One region of the Moritella sp. F3 genome, then DNA from elsewhere that is predicted to be linked to it. Evidence: predicted binding sites of a transcription regulator. Region 1 holds the regulator's gene; each other region holds the start of a gene.
The links. The regulator sigma-54, encoded in region 1, starts transcription at its own class of promoters, with help from an activator protein. The targets are predictions, from matches to a motif close to GTTGGCACGNNNNTNGNNT.
Positions count from the first base shown of each region.

Region 2: a site for sigma-54 is predicted at 2,348-2,366, ahead of hmpA (NO-inducible flavohemoprotein). Genes of this name have one in related genera too.
Region 3: a site for sigma-54 is predicted at 1,756-1,774, ahead of JFU56_RS05820 (formate dehydrogenase accessory sulfurtransferase FdhD). Genes of this name have one in related genera too.

Region 1 is NZ_BLRL01000009.1:118,761-125,115, reverse strand. It holds gene pmbA (metalloprotease PmbA) at 1-708, shown strand, start outside; gene mgtE (magnesium transporter) at 805-2,166, opposite strand; gene rapZ (RNase adapter RapZ) at 2,313-3,176, opposite strand; gene hpf (ribosome hibernation promoting factor) at 3,388-3,675, opposite strand; gene JFU56_RS15345 (RNA polymerase factor sigma-54) at 3,707-5,227, opposite strand; gene lptB (LPS export ABC transporter ATP-binding protein) at 5,276-6,001, opposite strand; gene lptA (lipopolysaccharide transport periplasmic protein LptA) at 6,017-6,355, opposite strand, start outside.
Region 2 is NZ_BLRL01000014.1:57,400-63,754, forward strand. It holds gene JFU56_RS18510 (hypothetical protein) at 1-667, shown strand, start outside; tRNA gene JFU56_RS18515 (tRNA-Val) at 816-891, opposite strand; tRNA gene JFU56_RS18520 (tRNA-Val) at 912-987, opposite strand; gene hmpA (NO-inducible flavohemoprotein) at 1,083-2,273, opposite strand; gene JFU56_RS18530 (GNAT family N-acetyltransferase) at 2,714-3,214, shown strand; gene JFU56_RS18535 (DUF3291 domain-containing protein) at 3,304-3,762, shown strand; gene JFU56_RS18540 (YgjV family protein) at 3,899-4,402, shown strand; gene JFU56_RS18545 (NAD(P)/FAD-dependent oxidoreductase) at 4,468-5,700, opposite strand; gene norR (nitric oxide reductase transcriptional regulator NorR) at 6,047-6,355, shown strand, end outside.
Region 3 is NZ_BLRL01000002.1:608,706-615,060, forward strand. It holds gene JFU56_RS05805 (4Fe-4S dicluster domain-containing protein) at 1-106, opposite strand, end outside; gene JFU56_RS05810 (DUF3306 domain-containing protein) at 392-1,096, opposite strand; gene JFU56_RS05815 (DUF3305 domain-containing protein) at 1,086-1,616, opposite strand; gene JFU56_RS05820 (formate dehydrogenase accessory sulfurtransferase FdhD) at 1,813-2,673, shown strand; gene JFU56_RS05825 (helix-turn-helix transcriptional regulator) at 2,670-3,584, shown strand; gene yiaY (L-threonine dehydrogenase) at 3,753-4,901, opposite strand; gene JFU56_RS05835 (enoyl-CoA hydratase/isomerase family protein) at 5,112-6,233, opposite strand.

The DNA.
Region 1 (6,355 bases):
CTGTGGACACCTGAACAGATAGCTACTGAAGCTGTTAATCGCACTGTAGACCGCTTAGGTGCACGTAAGATTGATACCTGTAATGTCCCTGTCATTTTTCACCATGATGTTGCTAGTAGCTTAATGGGCCAACTTGTGATGGGTATCAGTGGCGGTAGCTTATACCGTAAATCATCCTTCTTACTGGATAAGTTGGGTGAGCAAATTTTCCCTGAATGGTTAAACATCCAAGAACGTCCACATATTATGGGTGGCTTAGCATCCTCTATGTATGACGCTGAAGGTGTACGCACTAAAGATTTAAATGTGGTTGAGCAAGGTATCTTAAACAGCTACTTATTAACGAGCTACAGCGGCCGTAAGTTAGGTATGCAAACAACCGGTCATGCTGGTGGCATTCATAACTGGAACGTGACAGGTAAAGGCGAAACATTAGGTCAACTTTGTCGTCAAATGGGCACGGGCTTATTAGTGACTGAGCTGATGGGACAGGGCGTGAATATTGTTACCGGTGATTACAGCCGTGGCGCGTCGGGTTTCTGGGTTGAGAACGGTGAACTGCAATATCCTGTTCACGAGATCACGATTGCGGGTAACTTAACTGACATGTTTAAAAACATTGTTGCAGTGGGTAGCGATATTGATGTGCGTAGTAGCATTTTGATGGGGTCTACATTATTAGAATCAATGCAGATCGCGGGCAACTAGTGATTAACTGTAAAAAGTATTGAATATAAAAAGCCTGTGTTATGAAACACAGGCTTTTTTATTTATAAGACTATGTGATGTAAATACCGTCGTTATTTAAGCGCCGTAGACCAACGTTGCCATGCCTAAGAAGGCAAATAGACCAACTACATCGGTAACCGTTGTTAATGCCATACCGCCTGCCAATGCCGGGTCGATATTGTATTTTTTCATCACCAGGGGGATCACGACGCCAGCCAATCCGCCCATCGACATATTAATAAACATCGCGCCACCAATGATCAGGCCAAGAGATGGGTCGCCTTTCCATAATGACACGATAATAGCGATAGAGATGGCCCAGATAGCGCCATTCAGTGCCCCTACCATGGCTTCTTTACCAATTAACCAGCGACTATTCTCATCACTAATATGGCCAACCGCCATACCACGGATAACCAGTGCAAGTGTTTGATTACCAGCTATGCCACCCATGCTAGGGACAATGGTCATCAAAATAGCCAATGTTGCTAGCTGTTCTAAAGTTGCTTCAAACATATTCGAGACGGATGCGGCTGTGAGTGCCGCGATTAAATTAACCCCAAGCCAGAGTGTACGACGCTTGGTACTTTGGATAACGGGAGCAAAAGTATCCTCGTCATCATCCATACCGGCCATACCCATCATGTCATGCTCGGCATTTTCACGGATAATATCAACCACGTCATCAATGGTAATACGACCGAGTAATTTCCCTGAGTCATCAAGTACGGGGGCTGAGATCCAATCATGACGCTCAAACAGTTTGGCTACTTCAGAAGTATCCATCGTGGCTGGTAAGGTTTCAGCTTGACGATCCATGATGGTGCTAATAACACTGTTGGGATCTGTCGTGAGTAGCATGGCTAAAGGTACATCGCCAATTAATCGGTCATCTTTATCGACAACGTATAACGTATCAGTGGCTTCAGGTAATTCTCCACGCAAACGAATATAACGTAAGATCACATCAACAGTGACATCAGGACGTAAAGTAATGGTGTCCGTATCCATGATGCTGCCGGCAGTATCTTCTGGATAGGCCATAGCAGCTTCTAGACGATGGCGATCTTGAGTGTCCATTTGCGTGATAACTTCTTGATAGATGCTATCGGGTAGACTGCGGAGAATATTGGCGAGGTCATCGGTATCCAAACCTTCCGTTGCAGCAACCAGTGATTCAGTATCCATCAGTTTTAGAATGCTGGTCTTGGCGTCTTCATTTAGCTCGTCAAGGATCTCACCTTGCATTTCAGAGTCGGTTAACCGCCACAAGACTTTACGGCCAGCTGGTGGTGATGATTCGAGTAATAATGCAATATCACAAGGGGGCGTTTGGTTGAGCATTCGTTTTACGTGAACAAACATACCGCTGTCGAGCGCTTCATTCATTTCACTTAAACGCAGGTGTGTACTGTCATGCTCCATTTGTTCTAGCATATGTCGTCCCCATTCTTATTATTCTTGTGCAAGACCTTGCCCGCTGATGCGGACAATTCTAGCTTAATCTGTATTTATAATCAGCATTTACATAAAATATCATAATTCATTATATGGTATTGATAATACGTTGGCTAAGGTAGTGCTTAGCTGATCTTGTGTTTGTTTTTTTCTAATGTCTGGTGACGGGTTTGCACGATTCGATCTTGCAGTTTAAAGTATTTCGCTAGCTGCTCTGCAATAAAGACAGAACGGTGTTGGCCGCCAGTACAGCCAATTGCAACAGTGACATAGCTGCGATTATTTTTTTCTAACAGCGGTAACCAGGTCGTTAATAAATTTTCGATTTGCAGTGCAAAACTCATTACTTCTGGTTGTTGGCTGAGGTAACTAATCACCGGTTCATCCAGACCTGTATACGGTTTTAATTCTGGGATCCAGTGTGGGTTAGGTAAAAATCGCACGTCGAATACATAGTCAGCATCCATTGGTAGGCCATGTTTGAAACCAAATGATTGGAAGACCAACACCAATTGATTATTTTTCTTACCTAGAATACGTTCTTTGATTTGCTCGCTCAGCTCATGAATATTGAGCTCGGTGGTATCGATTTTCAAATCAGCATGCAAGGCGATAGGGCGTAAGCGTTTTTCCTCTATTTCAATTGCTTGAGATAGCGATAACTCATCTTTGGTTAATGGATGTAGTCGTCTCGTCTCGCTGTAGCGCTTAATAAGTACAGCTTTATTGGTATCGAGGAATAAACTGGTTAGGTCGGTGCTGGCTTTTAGCGCCGTAATAATGTCATTTAATTCTTTTTTGTCAGTTGGGAGGTTACGTACATCGATACTGACAGCCACTTTTTCAGTTTTTTCATTTAAGGTTTGTAGTAGCTGTGGGAGCAAGGTAACAGGTAGGTTGTCTACACAATAGTAGCCTAAGTCTTCAAGTACCCGTAAAGCAATTGATTTACCGGATCCTGATTGGCCGCTGACGATTATTAATTTCATGTTCTGTCCCCATATCTGCGCAGCGAATATATCGTTACCATAGCTAAAATTAGGTTGCTAATTTTAAAGCTGTAGCAATATAAAAGAATGCTCATTATCCCGTAATTGGTGTGGATATGATATGTTTTAATTATGTCAGCGTTATTAATACTTAAAGTAATACCTAAAGGAAAAGTGGTTTTCCTTTAGGTTATTTGTTGTGGGGCTAAAATTAATGGCGAATTAATTTTTCTTTGTGTTTAATGACCTGCCTATCGAGTTTATCCATTAAGCCATCAATTGCAGCATACATGTCGTTATGTTCATGTACGGCAAAAATTTCCCCCCCATTTAAATGTATTTTTGCTTCTGCAACCTGCAGTAATTTTTCGACATTTAAGATCACGTGGATATTGTTTATGTGATCGAAATGTCGTTCTAATTTGGAAAACTTGCTATCAACGTAATCTTTCAGTGAATCTGTAATATCTACATGTCTACCTGTTAAATTAATTTGCATATACGTCTCCCTTATGAAGGTTAGGTGAGTCCTATAATAGACTCTTGCGCTGATTAGATGGCGGTATGCTCAGTGCTTCTCGATACTTTGCAATAGTACGTCGAGCGACCTTGATACCTTGATCAGCAAGTAAATCAGCAATCTTGCTGTCACTTAATGGCTTGCTGGCATTTTCTGCCGCGACCAATTTCTTAATTAATGCTCGGATAGCGGTTGATGAACATTCGCCACCGTTGTCCGTGCTTACATGACTTGAAAAGAAAAATTTCAATTCAAAGATCCCACGTGGGGTATGCATAAACTTCTGCGTCGTCACACGTGATATCGTGGATTCATGCATCTCAACTTCTTCGGCAATATCGTTGAGTACCATAGGTTTCATGGCTTCATCACCATACTCAAAAAAATCAACCTGTCGCTGGACGATACTTTTTGTCACTTTTAGTAAGGTGTCATTACGACTTTCTAAACTTTTAATAAACCACTTTGCTTCTTGGACGTGGGTGCGAACAAATTGCCCATCGCTGCTGTTGCGGTTACCTGTCGAAAGATTAGAATATTCATTGTTCACCTTTAATCTTGGCACAATGTCAGGATTTAACTCTACCACCCATTGATTATTTTTTTTCTTTACTAACACGTCAGGTATAACGTAAAGCCCTTCTGTTTGATCAATGACATTGCCTGGTCTTGGTTCCAAGCTCTGAATTAATTGCATGATCTCTTTGAGCTGGGGTTCTTTTAATTTTGTTTTACGGCTTAATTGACGGTAGTCGCGATTGCCTAATAAATCCATATGAGATTGGATTATTTGCTGACATTCGCTTAACCAAGGGGTATTTTTAGGTAAATGTTGGAGTTGGATCAATAAACATTCTTGCAGTGAACGTGCTGCTACGCCGATGGGATCAAAGTGCTGAATACGTTTTAGTACCGCTTCGACTTCGTCTAATTCAATCTTGGCATCGTTGTTAGCGTCCACTTCTTGGTGGTCGATATCAACGCTGTTCAGGATCTCTTCACAAGTTTGAGTGAGATAACCGTGATCATCAATACCGTCAATAATTGCGACTGCAATCGCGTGATCGATGTCAGAAAAAGGGGTTAGCTCCATTTGCCACATCAAATGTTCGTATAAACCTTCGCTGGTTTCACCTTGGTAAACTTGATCTAGGCCATCAATTCCGGCGCTGCCGCTACTGTGGTTTTGTATTTGTGGGGTGTAAACGTCATCCCAGTTACTGTCATTGGGTAGTTCATCGGGCATCGATTCACTGGCAAGCGCATCGCCCACTTCAATTTGACTGCTATCGGTCGGCGCTGCATCATTATTAGCATCATGGTTGTGGTCATCATGCGCGTTATGATTATCTGCGTCGTTAGCGGGCGACTCATGAGGATCTTCTTGTTCTAATAGTGGATTGCTATCTAGCGCTTCTTGGATCTCTTGCTGTAACTCCAAGGTCGATAGTTGTAATAATCGAATCGCTTGTTGTAACTGTGGCGTCATTGCCAGAGATTGACTCATCCTAAGTTGTAATGATGGCTTCATCTAACGACTACTCTCTCTTCCTTAATGCGGCTAAATATCAATATCAAACTATAGTCGGAATTGATCTCCAAGATATACTTCTTTTACTTTTTCATTGGATAAAATTTCTTCAGAAGTACCTGAAGCGATCAAATGTCCATGGCTAACAATATATGAATGTTCACATACATCAAGCGTTTCACGTACGTTATGATCGGTAATTAACACACCTAAACCGCGGTCACGTAAATGCTGAATGATTTTCTTAATATCGCCAACCGAAATTGGATCTACGCCAGCAAATGGTTCATCCAATAAGATAAACTTCGGATCTGCAGCGAGTGCGCGAGCAATCTCTACACGACGGCGTTCACCACCTGATAAGCTCATACCTAAACTGTCGCGGATATGGGTGATATGAAATTCTTCTAATAATTCTTCTAATTTTTCTTCACGTTCAAAACGGCTTAATTCTGTGCGTAATTCCAAAATAGCCATGATATTTTTTGTTACTGATAAGCGGCGAAAAATAGAGGCTTCCTGTGGTAAGTAGCCAATACCTTGCTGTGCGCGAATATGCATAGGCTCATGGGTTAATTCTTGGTCATCGATGAAGATTTGTCCATGATCTCGCTTTACTAAGCCAACCACCATGTAAAAGGTAGTGGTTTTACCTGCGCCATTAGGCCCAAGTAAGCCAACAATTTGGCCGGATTCAACTTCCAGACTCACATCTGAAACCACTTTACGTTTGTTGTAACTTTTTGCTAAGTGTGATGCTTTTAAACGCGCCATATGAATTTACTTACTCTACTTAGTTTTGGTGTCTTCAGGAGTGAAAATAGTGATCACGCGATCGGATTCATTTTTGCCACTCTCGGCTATCATTTCTTGTTTATCAATTTGGTAGATGATCTTGTCACCTTTAACTTCACTATCAGCTTGGCGTAAACGGGCATTCTTTGACAAGGTTAAGCGTTTTTTGCCAAGTTCATAGCGGATCTCGTTAGACTCAGCGTTAATTTTTTTACCGTCATCTAGTTCTTGGTAAAAAGTAGCTACGTTCCCCGTCGCTATCATTACTTCGGTGCCTTTGCCGTTAGAGCTTAATACCGTTAGTTTATCAGCATGAATTAATATAGTGCCTTG
Region 2 (6,355 bases), on a different contig from region 1:
GAACAAGAAACTTGCACCGTTTGTGAATATCAATACCCTAGGGTCGACAAATACCCTGCAATCGATTCAATGCTGTTTAGATAATGCGGGTATGTTCCGTTGGTTTTCTGCTAAATGGCGTGATGCTAAGCAACAAGCATTAAACCTTGCTGCACATGATCAGTTAAAGTTGGAAGATATTAAATTGTTATTTCCAGCCATGATCAAATACGTGAATACTCAGGAACGTTTCGATGCTCTGTTTTTACAAGAACCTATCTTAGCTGCTTGTCATCAGGGATTAAATACCGATGTTACGCCACTGCTCGCGATACGTGAATGGTATAAAGATATTGATTTTGTAATGGCTGAGCACTTTGTTGGTGAAACAGGACTGCTAGCTGGTTTATCCGTTATTGATAAACAAAGTGCGGATAAATTGGTTGTTGAGTACCACGCAAACTTGCTCTCGTTAATTAATAACCTAGATAATAAGATGAACAAGTTAGGATTAAGCTTTGCTGATCATCAGATGTTGCAGCAGAGTGATGCTGATTATGCCCTCGTTGTGACTGAATTAAAGTCGACTTTGTTAGATGCATTAAGTGTATTGAAGGAAAGTGGGGTAGATACTAACACTTGTCTATCTGAGCTTTGTAAAGCGCCGAACTTAAACGCTAAACAGTAATGAAATATTGTTAGGCCGATAGTTATATTGATAGGTATCGCGATTGGCTTAGTGTTTAGTTGAGTGACAGTTCGTTTTAAGAGGATTGTTTTGCTCATTAAATTTCAGGTATAAAAAAACCCTGCTCAATGAGCAAGGTTTCATTATTTGGTGCGTCCTACAAGACTTGAACTTGTGACATCTAGCATGTCGAGCTAGCGCTCTACCAACTGAGCTAAGGACGCGGAATTTGTACCATTAAAAATGGTGCTCGCTACAAGACTTGAACTTGTGACATCTAGCATGTCGAGCTAGCGCTCTACCAACTGAGCTAAGCGAGCATAATTTGGTATGTCGTTAAGACGAATCAAATACTATCCCGCATCCTTATTATCATCAAGTCTTTTTTAAACAATATCAGTATATTGCTTTAAAACTAAGCAGCAGGGTCTATATTTAAATCTTCTGCAGGGCCAAAGAATTCAAAATGCACATTTTCAGCTGGAATTTTTAGTTTAGGAGCGAAACCGTTCATTGCTTGCATGAAAGGTTTTGGACCTAAGAAATAAAACTCTACGTCACGGTCATGACCAATTTTTTCTTCCAGCATTGCTAGATTGATGAAACCAGTTGCGTCAGGCTGACATTCTGCCGTTGCATGGCTGTAAACGAAGTAAGGTTTGATGTTGTCGTTTTCAGCAGCAAGACATTTTACATGATCACGGAAGGCGTGAACTTTAGTGTTCATTGCGGCGTGAATAAAGTGAATCGGGCGGTCTGTATCTTTCAAGCTATTAAGCATGCTGATTGCTGGTGTGATACCAACACCACCAGTAACAAGTACAACAGGTTTTTTATTGTCTTTTAAGACGAAGTCACCTGCAGGTGCAAGTACACGTAATGTGTCACCAGCTTGCACTTTATTATGTAAGTGGTTAGATGCCGCGCCACCTTCTTCACGTTTAATACTAATACGTAAGTATTCTGAATTTGGTGAGTCTGAAAGACTGTATTGACGACGCGTCTCTTCACCATCAATGTTTAATACTAGACCGATAAACTGACCCGGTGTGAATGAAGACACTGGTCGGCCATCAGTTGGTGTTAGATAGAATGACGTGATATTTTCGCTCTCAGCTACTTTTGAAGTCACTTTGAAGTCACGTTCGCCACGCCAGCCGCCTTCTTTCTCTGCATTGGCGGTGTATGCCGCTTCTTCAGCTGCGATAAGCAGATCCGCTAGCTGCCAATATGCTTGTCCCCATGCTTCAATCACTGCATCTGTTGCTGCATCACCTAACACTGCTTTGATTGATTTTAATAAGCACTCGCCAACAATTGCGTATTGTTCTGGTAAAATATTCAATGACACGTGCTTGTTAACAATACGGTTCACTGCAGCTTCTAATACAGATAGGTTTTCGATGTTACCTGCATAAGCAACAAGGGCGTTTGCCAGAGCTTTAGGTTGGGCGTTACCTGCTTGGTTACTTTGGTTGAAGAAACGTTTTACTTCTGGGTATTCTCTAAACATCAAAGGATAAAAATGCGCTGTAATATCATTAGCATGAACAGAAACAGCTGGGACAGTCGCTTTGATAATATCTATAGTTTGTTGCGTTAACATAATAGCTACCTTGTATAGGTTGTGAATCGATTGTTGAGAATAATTGATCTACATCAATATTTATATTTCCTGTATTGCAGTAGCTGTGCCAACTTTACAAGCTGCTGATTATTAATACTTTTAATTTTAAATAGGCATTACCTGTTAGTTTGGTTGTATTTATGACAACGATTATGAGTTGTCATAAATACAACCAGAAGTCATTTTGACAACGATTGTGGGAATAATAAGCAAGAATTGCATGTATAAAACCGATTCAGTTCGTTTGCTTAAATGGCCAATTCACCGGTAATAAAATAGTTTATATTCTGCGTGTGGCTAGCGAATCACCTGCTAAGTCAATTAAGTAAAAAGCCGGTTTTATTATCAAGGATGATATGGAATTGGGGTCATGATAAATACTACCCCGTAGGGGACAACTTAGACATTCAAGGAAAACCATGAAATTAATCATTAGAGATGTTCAAAAAGCAGATGCGCAAGGCATCATGGATATATTGAATCCAATCATTGAGGGTGGTCTTTATACCATTCTTGATTCCACATTCTCTTTGGAAGAGGAAGAGCAATTTATTCAAGACTTCCCTGAAAGAGGTGTTTTTAATGTTGCTTCTAATGCAGAGGAATCAACCATCGTTGGATTCCAAAATGTAGAACCGTTTGCTACTTATACCCACGCTTTCGATCATGTCGGGATCATCGGTACATACGTTGATGGCAGCTACAGAAGGCAAGGTGTTGCATCGAGTTTATTTAACTCAACGTTTGAGCGGGCAAGAGCTCAAGGTTATGAAAAGCTATTTGCTTATGTGCGTGAGGATAACAAAAACGCACTCGCAACGTATTTAAAGCATGGATTTGAAGTCATTGGTACCGCCAAACGTCATGCTAAGATCAATGGCAAATACATCGATGAAGTGCTAATTGAAAAAATGCTATAAATGTTTTCCTCCCTGTTTTCTAATTGACTGATTACGTTTAATATATAAATGGATTAGTAATAATTAGTTAGGCATCAAGGAGGAGTTATATGCACCTAGCACAATTAAACATAGCGAAAGCGAAATACGCATTAGAAGCGCCAGAGATTAAAGAATTCGTTGATAATCTAGAACCGGTGAATAATACCGCAGAAACAAGTGACGGCTTTATTTGGCGTTTAAAGGACGAAAACGGTGACGCGACCAGTATTCAAGCCTTTTCCGATCCGAATATTATTGTAAATATGTCGGTTTGGCAGTCTCCTGATGCGCTTAAAAATTTCATGTTTAGAACGCACCATCGAGACTTTCTACGTCGTAAAAAGGAATGGTTCGATATTATCCCTGAGGACAGCTATGTTCTGTGGTGGGTACCTATTGGCCATATTCCAACGGTAGAGGAAGCGGTTAGTAAGTTAGAATATCTACGAAATAACGGTGATAGTCCTACTGCATTTACGTTTAAAAGTAACTTCAGCAGTGAAGAGTTTCTAGCGGACAGCGCTTAAGCCATTTGTAAATATAAGTATAGATATAGTTACCTTCTGTTATCACTAAGAGTGTCCCTGTAGACTGTCCTCTTAAATGGAATTACAACGTCATAGTACAAGGTTATTGTAGTATGGCTGCGTTTAGGAGGCCTCAGTGTCATTATTTTTTATATCCCAAGTATTAGTCGCCATCGCTATTTGTTTTGATTTGATGTCTTTTCAGTTTAAAGAGAGGCAGAAGATTGTGGCCTGTTTATTCTGTGCGGGAGTGCTTATTTCGAGTCACTTTATTCTGCTTGAACAATGGACTGCGGCGAGTTTGATGGTTATCGCAACGGTTCGTTATTTAGTAAGTATCTTTTCGACATCACCAAAATTAAAGTATTTGTTTGGTTCAGCATCGTTAATTGCGACAGTATTGACTTATTCTGGGTTGATTAGTGTTTTGAGTTTCTTGGCTTCTAGCTTTCAGACTGTAGCTGCGTTCAATAAAGATGATAAGCGGTTAAGAGAGTTAATGGTTGTGGGGACAAGTTTATGGCTAGTACACAATTACTTAATCGGCTCACCGACGGCGGTCATAATGGAAGCTCTATTTATCACGAGTAACCTAGTTGGGTATTATCGTTATTATTACAAGAAAGAGGCTGTGATATAGACGAAGATATTGTGGCTAAAGACCCTGTAATTAATTCACTGATTACAGGGGGGACTCTAAATTGACTACACCTTACAAATAGCAGCTACTGCTTTTAACCGACGCGTAGGCTCTGCCACAAATGGATTACTTTTATCCCAGGCATAACCAGCTAAAATAGAACAGATCATTTGTTTGATCTTCGGGTTAGGATTGTTGTGCAAGACAACGTCTTGGAACTCACCTGTATACCAACCTTCAACATAACAACGGAATGCGTTAACGCCTGTCATCAATGTATCGGCATATTCAGTTTGCCAATCAACAGCTTCATTGTTGAACTGTTTCACTAACAAATCAGCTGCAAGTTCAGCAGACTTCATTGCAATCGTGACGCCTGACGAGAATACTGGATCTAAAAACTCACCGGCATTCCCCAACAAAGCAAAGTTTCGCTCAAAGAGTTTAGTCACGTTGGCTGAATAACCCATGATCGTGCCACAAGGGTTAGGGTAACTAGCTTGTGAAAGTAATACTTTAAGATTGCTTTCTTCAGTTGCTAGTTGCTTTAACGCTGCAAGATGATCGTCAGGGTAATTAGCAAAGAACTCAGGTTCTCCAACCACACCAAACGAGCAGGTGCCGTTACTAAATGGAATTAACCAATACCATACTTTGCTGTCATCAGGATGTACAGAAATCAAGATCTTGTTACGATCATAGCCCTCAGTGGTAATATTATCTTCAATATGAGTAAAGATAGCGCGCCTTGGCGGTAGTGTCGAAGGCTCTTCTAGCCCGAGTAAACGCGGTAACACACGGCCAAACCCACTGGCATCAAGAATAAAATCAGCTTCTATCTCATAACTTGTTTGGTTTTCATCGAGCACTGTTAATAGCGGTTTTTCTCTGTCGATATCAATATTTTTAACTTCGTGTTGATAATGGATTGTGACGCCTTGTTGCTCTGCTGTGTCAGCAAGCAGTTTATCGAATTGACCACGTTGAACTTGGAAAGTAGTGCCTTCACCTGAAGTGTATTTATCAGTGAAATCAAACTCTGTATGTTGGCCATTAGCGTGAAAGGCAGCGCCATTTTTAAATTGAAAACCTGCCGCATTAACAGCATTAAACATATCCGCTTTTTTAAGCGATTCCATGCACGCTGGTAATAAGCTTTCGCCTATTGAAAAACGGGGGAATGTTGATTTTTCAATGATCGTTGCGTTGATGCCTTGCTTGTTTAGCAGTGCTGCTGCAAGTGAACCTGAAGGGCCAGCGCCGATAATAACGACGTGTGCGGGATGTGTTAATGACACAAAGAATTCCTTTATTATGTCGAGTTTAGACCCGGCAGATTAATATAATAATGTATTTAATAGGCTGATTTTATCACATGTTTAATGATGGTTTAAAAATTATCGGTAAATGGAAAAAATTAGTTGATATCCGTCAATACTATAGACGATCTTATTACTGAAAGGTGATGATTTAACCTATCGGTTGCTAAAAACAGGTTGGTAAATAGATAGTTGGTGCGTATATAGATTTTAAAGTATAGAAATTTGTATGAATATAGGGTGTTGAGGCATTGAGCGTTGTCACAATGACTACTCAGTGTTATAACTATTAGCCATTGAATGACCGTTTTAAGGATCTGCCACCATGGAACACCTCCGCTTTATTGAGAGCATCGATACCATTATGTATGACCTCTCTCGAGAGTTGCCTAAATACCAACGCTACAACCGTTTGTTACAGGCATGGCGTGATACGTTTGCATGTGACGCCTGTGTGTTGTTAAAGCTAGAAGGCGATAACTTGGTGCCTAAGTCTGCAAACGGCTTACAAATAGAGGCAATGGGGCGACATTTTCCTATTACTGAACACCCTCGATTTGAGCAGATTTTAGCGCACTATGATGATGGTAGTCATAATGAAATACAAAAGAAAGTACATAGATTTGATGCCGCA
Region 3 (6,355 bases), on a different contig from region 1:
AAACCGTCGGCGGGATCAGATTAGATAATTCAGTCGTACCAGCAATCGCACTTAAACGCGCTTGACCATTGCTATCGACAAATGTTTCTAGAATACTTTTTAACATTGTTATTCCTGTATCTCGTCACCGCTATAAGGATGTCGATTAAACTGCGAGTTATTACCCGCGGCTCTTTTCTAGCGTACGGTTATATCCGTACTTTTTAATCTAGCTATTTTACTGTAGCTAATAGAGCAATAACCGAACCAACTTTTAACGGAATAAAATGACCTATAAAGAGTTAAAGTCAGAGAGGGATTGTTTACTTATTCCCAAACGGGACATAATGTCGCTATAAACAATTACGTATGGAACAAAATGTCCCGAATTTAAATGGGGTTATTTGTCCCTTTATGTCTCACTTGTCTGTTGAGGCTGTGCCTGAAACTGATTTTGTTGTTCACTACCGCAATTTTTTTCACCACCGTAAGACGTCGAACTATTATCAGTCGTGATAGATTGAGTCGTTTCATCAACAGATATTTGAGGGTCTACTATTACTCCCGTTTCCGGTTCAGTTTCAGTGGTGGCTAATACTTCATTTCCTTCAACGAGTTCAGTGTCTTCAACCAATTCAGCTTCAGGCTCTTCCAATACTGTCTTAACCCAACCACGCAGCTGTTTCGCAATACTCTCGTCAAGCTTAGGAATATTAGAAAAATCCTCGGTGTGATCATCCATATCACTGATATAGTTGAATTCATCAGCATGAAACAATTTCGCTAACGCTGCTTTTTTTACTGATTTATCAACGCCATGCTGTAAAAATGAAGCGACACCACTATCAAAGGTAACCTTATCTGCATCATCGATAGTGAGTTCAGCTTCGACCTGCTCATCAATAACACCTGTCGATAACTCTAGATCCGCAGCCGATTCAGGGGTAGGGGCTGAAATATGCTCAATATCCAGCTCTGCATCGCGCTTTAGGGTTAGCTCTGAGCCCTGATTTTCAGTTTCGACAACAGCGTCTTTATTTACTACTAAATCAGTTTCTGCAGGGTCTTTTGCCGCCAATGAGCGATCTGACCAACGTTGAAAAAAGTTACTGGCCACTTGAACGCCCTTTTCTGTCTTTACAACGTTTCTTTTTAAATTCAATCAGTTCGCCATTTCTACCGATGAATGCTTCCATCCAAGCTTGCACTGGTAATGGCATTTGAATGTGCAACACTTGATAGTCGCCATCCATATAACTACTCGCAACACTTTGCGCAGCAGTGATCAGTAATGGTGTAAACTGCTCGTCAGTCACTTCACAGACAATAAATAGGTGAGGGTCTTGTGAGCTTAAGTTAAAACGGTAATCAGTCCGTTCGTCGCGGTATAAGAATAACGTTCGTTCATAGTAAGTCGTGCTACCAACAGTATCGTCACTCTCTTCTGCTGCAATGCTCACGGGTGCTTGCTGATACAACGCAATATCTTCAATAGACCAAGACAAGGTCGTCCAACGCCCAACTTGTTTTTCTTCAGAACGAAGACTGAAGGCGATTGGCCAGCTTGATTCGTCTTTCGCTAAGCGCTTATGTTCATCACCATTATTTAGGTGCTTATCTTCATCACATAGTTGCACACATGCTCCTTTATTCTATTTTTATAATTATTTAGAATTTTTTACCTAATCTTCCCCTACTCAGCAAAATTTAGACCAAGTTAGAAAGAAATGACAAATAAACAGGTAATACCCAAGTTACTTCGAAGCTTAAGCGTAAGTTGGAATGAACTTTGCTTTACCTCTTCATAGATATATAAACCAGCAGGAATTTCGGATGCCGCAATTACCAAAAATAATTAGAACCAATTCTTCAGTTGAACACACCATGACCGTTGATATCATGGATGAATATGGCGATACCATGACCAAAGAGATCGCCTGCGAACACCCTCTCACGATCTACTTAAACTGGGTAGAGATAGTGACAGTAATGACACTCGGCGCACGTCCTGCCGATCTGGTATTAGGTTATTTAAAAAACCAAGGTTTTATTGAAGACATTGCCGCGATTGAATCTGTCATTATTGATTGGGATACAAATTCAGCAGCTGTGATCAGCCGTGAAAGTACCGATGGATTAGAAGAGAAGCTAACCAAGAAAACCGTTACCTCAGGCTGTGGCCAAGGCACTATGTTCGGTAACGTAATGAAAAAATTAGAAGGCGTGACACTGCCACAACCGACATTACGTCAATCAAAATTATATGGTTTGTTAGAAGCTTTAACACATCACAACGCAACATATAAAGCAGCTGGTGCAGTGCATGGTTGCGCGGTATGTAAAGACACCGAGATCCTGTCGTTTGTTGAAGATGTAGGTCGCCACAACGCCGTTGATACTTTGGCTGGGGAAATGTGGTTAAAAGGCCAAACGGGTGAAGATAAGATCTTTTATACGACTGGCCGCCTTACGTCAGAAATGGTCATTAAAGTCGCGCAAATGGGTATTCCAGTATTGTTATCACGATCTGGTGCAACACAAATGGGCTACGATTTAGCGAAAAAGTTAGGTATTACAATGGTCGCGCGTGCTAAAGGTAATCGTTTCCAAGTGTATAACGGGATGACGAACTTGATCTTAGATGTCAAAGGCCCTGACGCAGAAGAGCAAGCAGCTATCGGTAAAACTGCATGAGCGAAAATTTCCCCGCGTTCATGAATGTAAAACAAGTGGCTGAGTATTTAGACCTGAATGAAAAAAAGGTCTACACCCTGGCGAACGATGGCCATTTACCTGCAACAAAAGTCACGGGGAAATGGTTATTTCCTAAATCGATGTTAGATAAATGGCTACTCGAATCTTGCCATAACGGCGTGCTGAATGATCGCTTACTTATCGCAGGCTCAGACGATCCATTATTACAATTAGTTGTTGGAAAGATGGCGCAGAAACTCGGCAGCGCGGCATTGGTTGGTTATACCTCAACAGGCACGCGCCAAGGTTTAGCCATGCTCAGTAAAGGCCATGTGGATATATGTGCGATCCATTGGGGTCATGCAGAAGAAGCAGCCTTGCGCCACCCAGCTTTATTACAGCAATATCCAGGACATAAAAACTGGGTACTGATCCATGCCTTTGAACGCCAGCAAGGCTTAGTCGTGAGTAAAGAGCTAGCTGATTTAGTTAATTCACGGTCGTTAAACTTGCAAGAATTACTCACTTCACGTTGGCGCTGGGCACTTCGTCAAGAAGGCGCTGGTAGTATGCGCGCGTTGGGGGAATGGTTACACAATCATGCTTACACTGTCGATATGCTTACCGCTGCAGAAACCTGTCACAGTGAACGTGAATTAGCATCGTGCATTGCCCGTGGTGAAGCAGATGTCGGTTGTGCCAGTCAAAGTACTGCAGGCGAATTTGGCTTGGGTTTCATTCCACTCGGCACTGAAGCGTTTGAGTTGGTGATCCCGAAAAATATCTACTTCCGCACTTTGCAACAGCAATTACTGCAGGCGTTATCGTCGATGGAGATCCAAGCCAAAGGCGACCAACTTGGCGGTTATAACTTCAGCCGTACTGGCCAACAAGTGTGGAGTGCCAGTTAGTACAAGTACTGTAGCAATTATGCGACACTTTATTAGTTACACCCTACGACTATGGCAAATATTAGGTGTAAAAAAGCCCAGATATCGAAACGCGGTCTGGGCTTAATTACATTACCTTACTGGAGTTCTTTTATTCTTTATTCGCTATTCGTTAACTTTTTAAGCAACCTACATCGCTGCATTAAAGATAGCGCAGATCTCTTCATGCGTTGCTTGTTTTGGATTCGTAAAACCACAAGCATCATTCAATGCATTTTTAGCTAACTCAGGGATATCTTCAACTTTCACGTTTAAGCTTGTAAGTCCTGTTGGAATACCAACCGCTAACGCTAATTCTTTAATTGATGCAATCGCTGCTTCAGCACCTTGTTCTGGTGTCATTTCTGTTACATCAACGCCCATCGCTTTAGCAACATCACGTAGACGTGCAGGACACACTTGTGCGTTATAAGCCTGTACATGTGGTAGTAACACCGCATTACATACACCGTGTGGTAAGTCATAGAAACCACCTAACTGATGCGCCATTGCGTGTACATAACCTAGTGAAGCATTGTTAAATGCCATACCAGCCATGAATTGTGCATAAGCCATTTGTTCACGCGCTTCGATATTCGCGCCATGCTCTACCGCTGTGCGTAAATGCGCCTGGATCAGCTCCATCGCTTTAATAGCCACCGCATCTGTAATTGGTGTCGCGGCAATTGATACATACGCTTCAATAGCATGCGTCAATGCATCCATGCCCGTTGCAGCAGTTAATGATGCAGGTTTAGCTAACATAAGTTCAGGATCATTCACTGACATTAACGGTGTCGTATTTTTATCCACGATCGCCATTTTGATATGCGTCGTTTCATTCGTGATAATACAAAAACGTGTCATTTCAGAAGCCGTTCCCGCAGTGGTATTAATTGCCACTAATGGTAACTGTGCTTTTTCTGATTGATCAACGCCTTCGTAATCTGCAATATTGCCGCCATTAGCAGCAACTAACGCAATACCTTTCGCGCAATCATGCGGTGAACCGCCACCTAACGAGATGACAAAGTCACATGCTTGCGCATTTAATATTTCCAGGCCACTAGCAACATTGGCTGTAGTTGGGTTTGGCTGAGTACCATCAAAAACCGCAGATTCAACATCGCGAGCAGTCAATAAATCTTGCACTTGTTTTACCATGCCGATGCTATTAATCACTTTATCAGTGACGATTAATGCTTTTTTGAAACCATGAGATTTGATCGCGTCAGCTGCTTGAACTAGACAACCAGCGCCCATTAGATTGTATGCAGGAATAAAGAATGCAGTGCTCATAATATATCTCCAAAAGAAATTAATAATTGTTGCTGCAATACACTTTGCAAATGCATTGTAAGCAATAATCATCTAGCCGAACCAACCAGCTAACCACTATGAGGTAATTATAACGTTTATCCCTACAAAATAAATGGCTTTATACAATGAGCACAGCTTTACTACCCACTTTGGAATAGCTGTCACATAATTCAGTAATTTAGATGTTAATTACAGCATCCGCAGTGGGTGGTTCTCTACAGTCCAAGGCGAACTGAACAAGTTATCAACAAAATTAACCGGTACCGTATCCGTTTCCTGATATAACCAATGTGGTTGATTATCTTTATCAACTAACAAAGCCCTTACCCCTTCGACCAGATCAGCATTTAAACAAACCTTCACAGCGAGATCTAATTCCAACTGGAAGCAAGCAGCCAGAGAGAGATCGCGATACTGGTTTACCTGTCGGTATAAGATATGTGCCGATATAGGACTACCTGATAGCAATTTTTTAATACTGGTTTGTAACCAAGTATCTGCACTGTCTTGCATTTGAATGCACGTCATCACATCTGCGAGTTCAGTATAAGCACTCAATTGAGTAAACAAGGCTTGGTGCTGAGCTAAATTACCAGCCGCAAAGTCAGCCTCGGCATATTGCGCCGTGAGCAGCTTATCAACTTGGTGATGATGTAGCTCTGGATCATACTGCCAATCAAGACTCGTTAATGCCTTTATCACAACGGCATATTTTGCAGCAGGAATTAAATACTCGCTGAGCCCAAGGTATTTGGCGTCATTGGCGTTAATACTTGCACCTGTTAAGCCTAAAAATAACCCGACACCTGGATGCGGTAAGCGATTTAAGAACCAAGTAGCGCCAACATCAGGGAATAAACCGATAGTGATCTCCGGCATAGCAATCCTAGCCGTCTCGGTGACGACACGGTGACTAGCCCCCATGAACAGCCCTAATCCGCCCCCCATAATAATACCGTCACCCCAGACAATCAGCGGTTTACCAAAGTTATGTAATAAATAATCAACCTGATACTCTGCGATAAAGTAATCGCTGACGATCTGTTGCTTCGCTTCATTGCCATCGGTATTCACTAACGCTTGTTGTAATGATTTTACATCCCCACCCGCGCAGAATGCTCTTTCACCCGTACTCGTTAATAGCACACTAACAATGCGCTTATCATCTTGCCAAGCGAATAATTGTTGGCGTAGCAATGGAAACATATCCGCACTTAATGCATGTAACTGACGCGGCTTGTTAAGGGTGATAATGCCAATGACATGGCCATCATCCGTGGCTAATTCATCAAATAATACGCTGGCTTCCATGTAAACTCCGACTGAACAAAAAACCAGTGTAGCGAGATTGGCAGGCTAAATTCAACTAGCTAAGTTGCTGATTGTGATGTTCACAAAGTAGATTTAGCTATTTAAGCCATCATTTAACGACT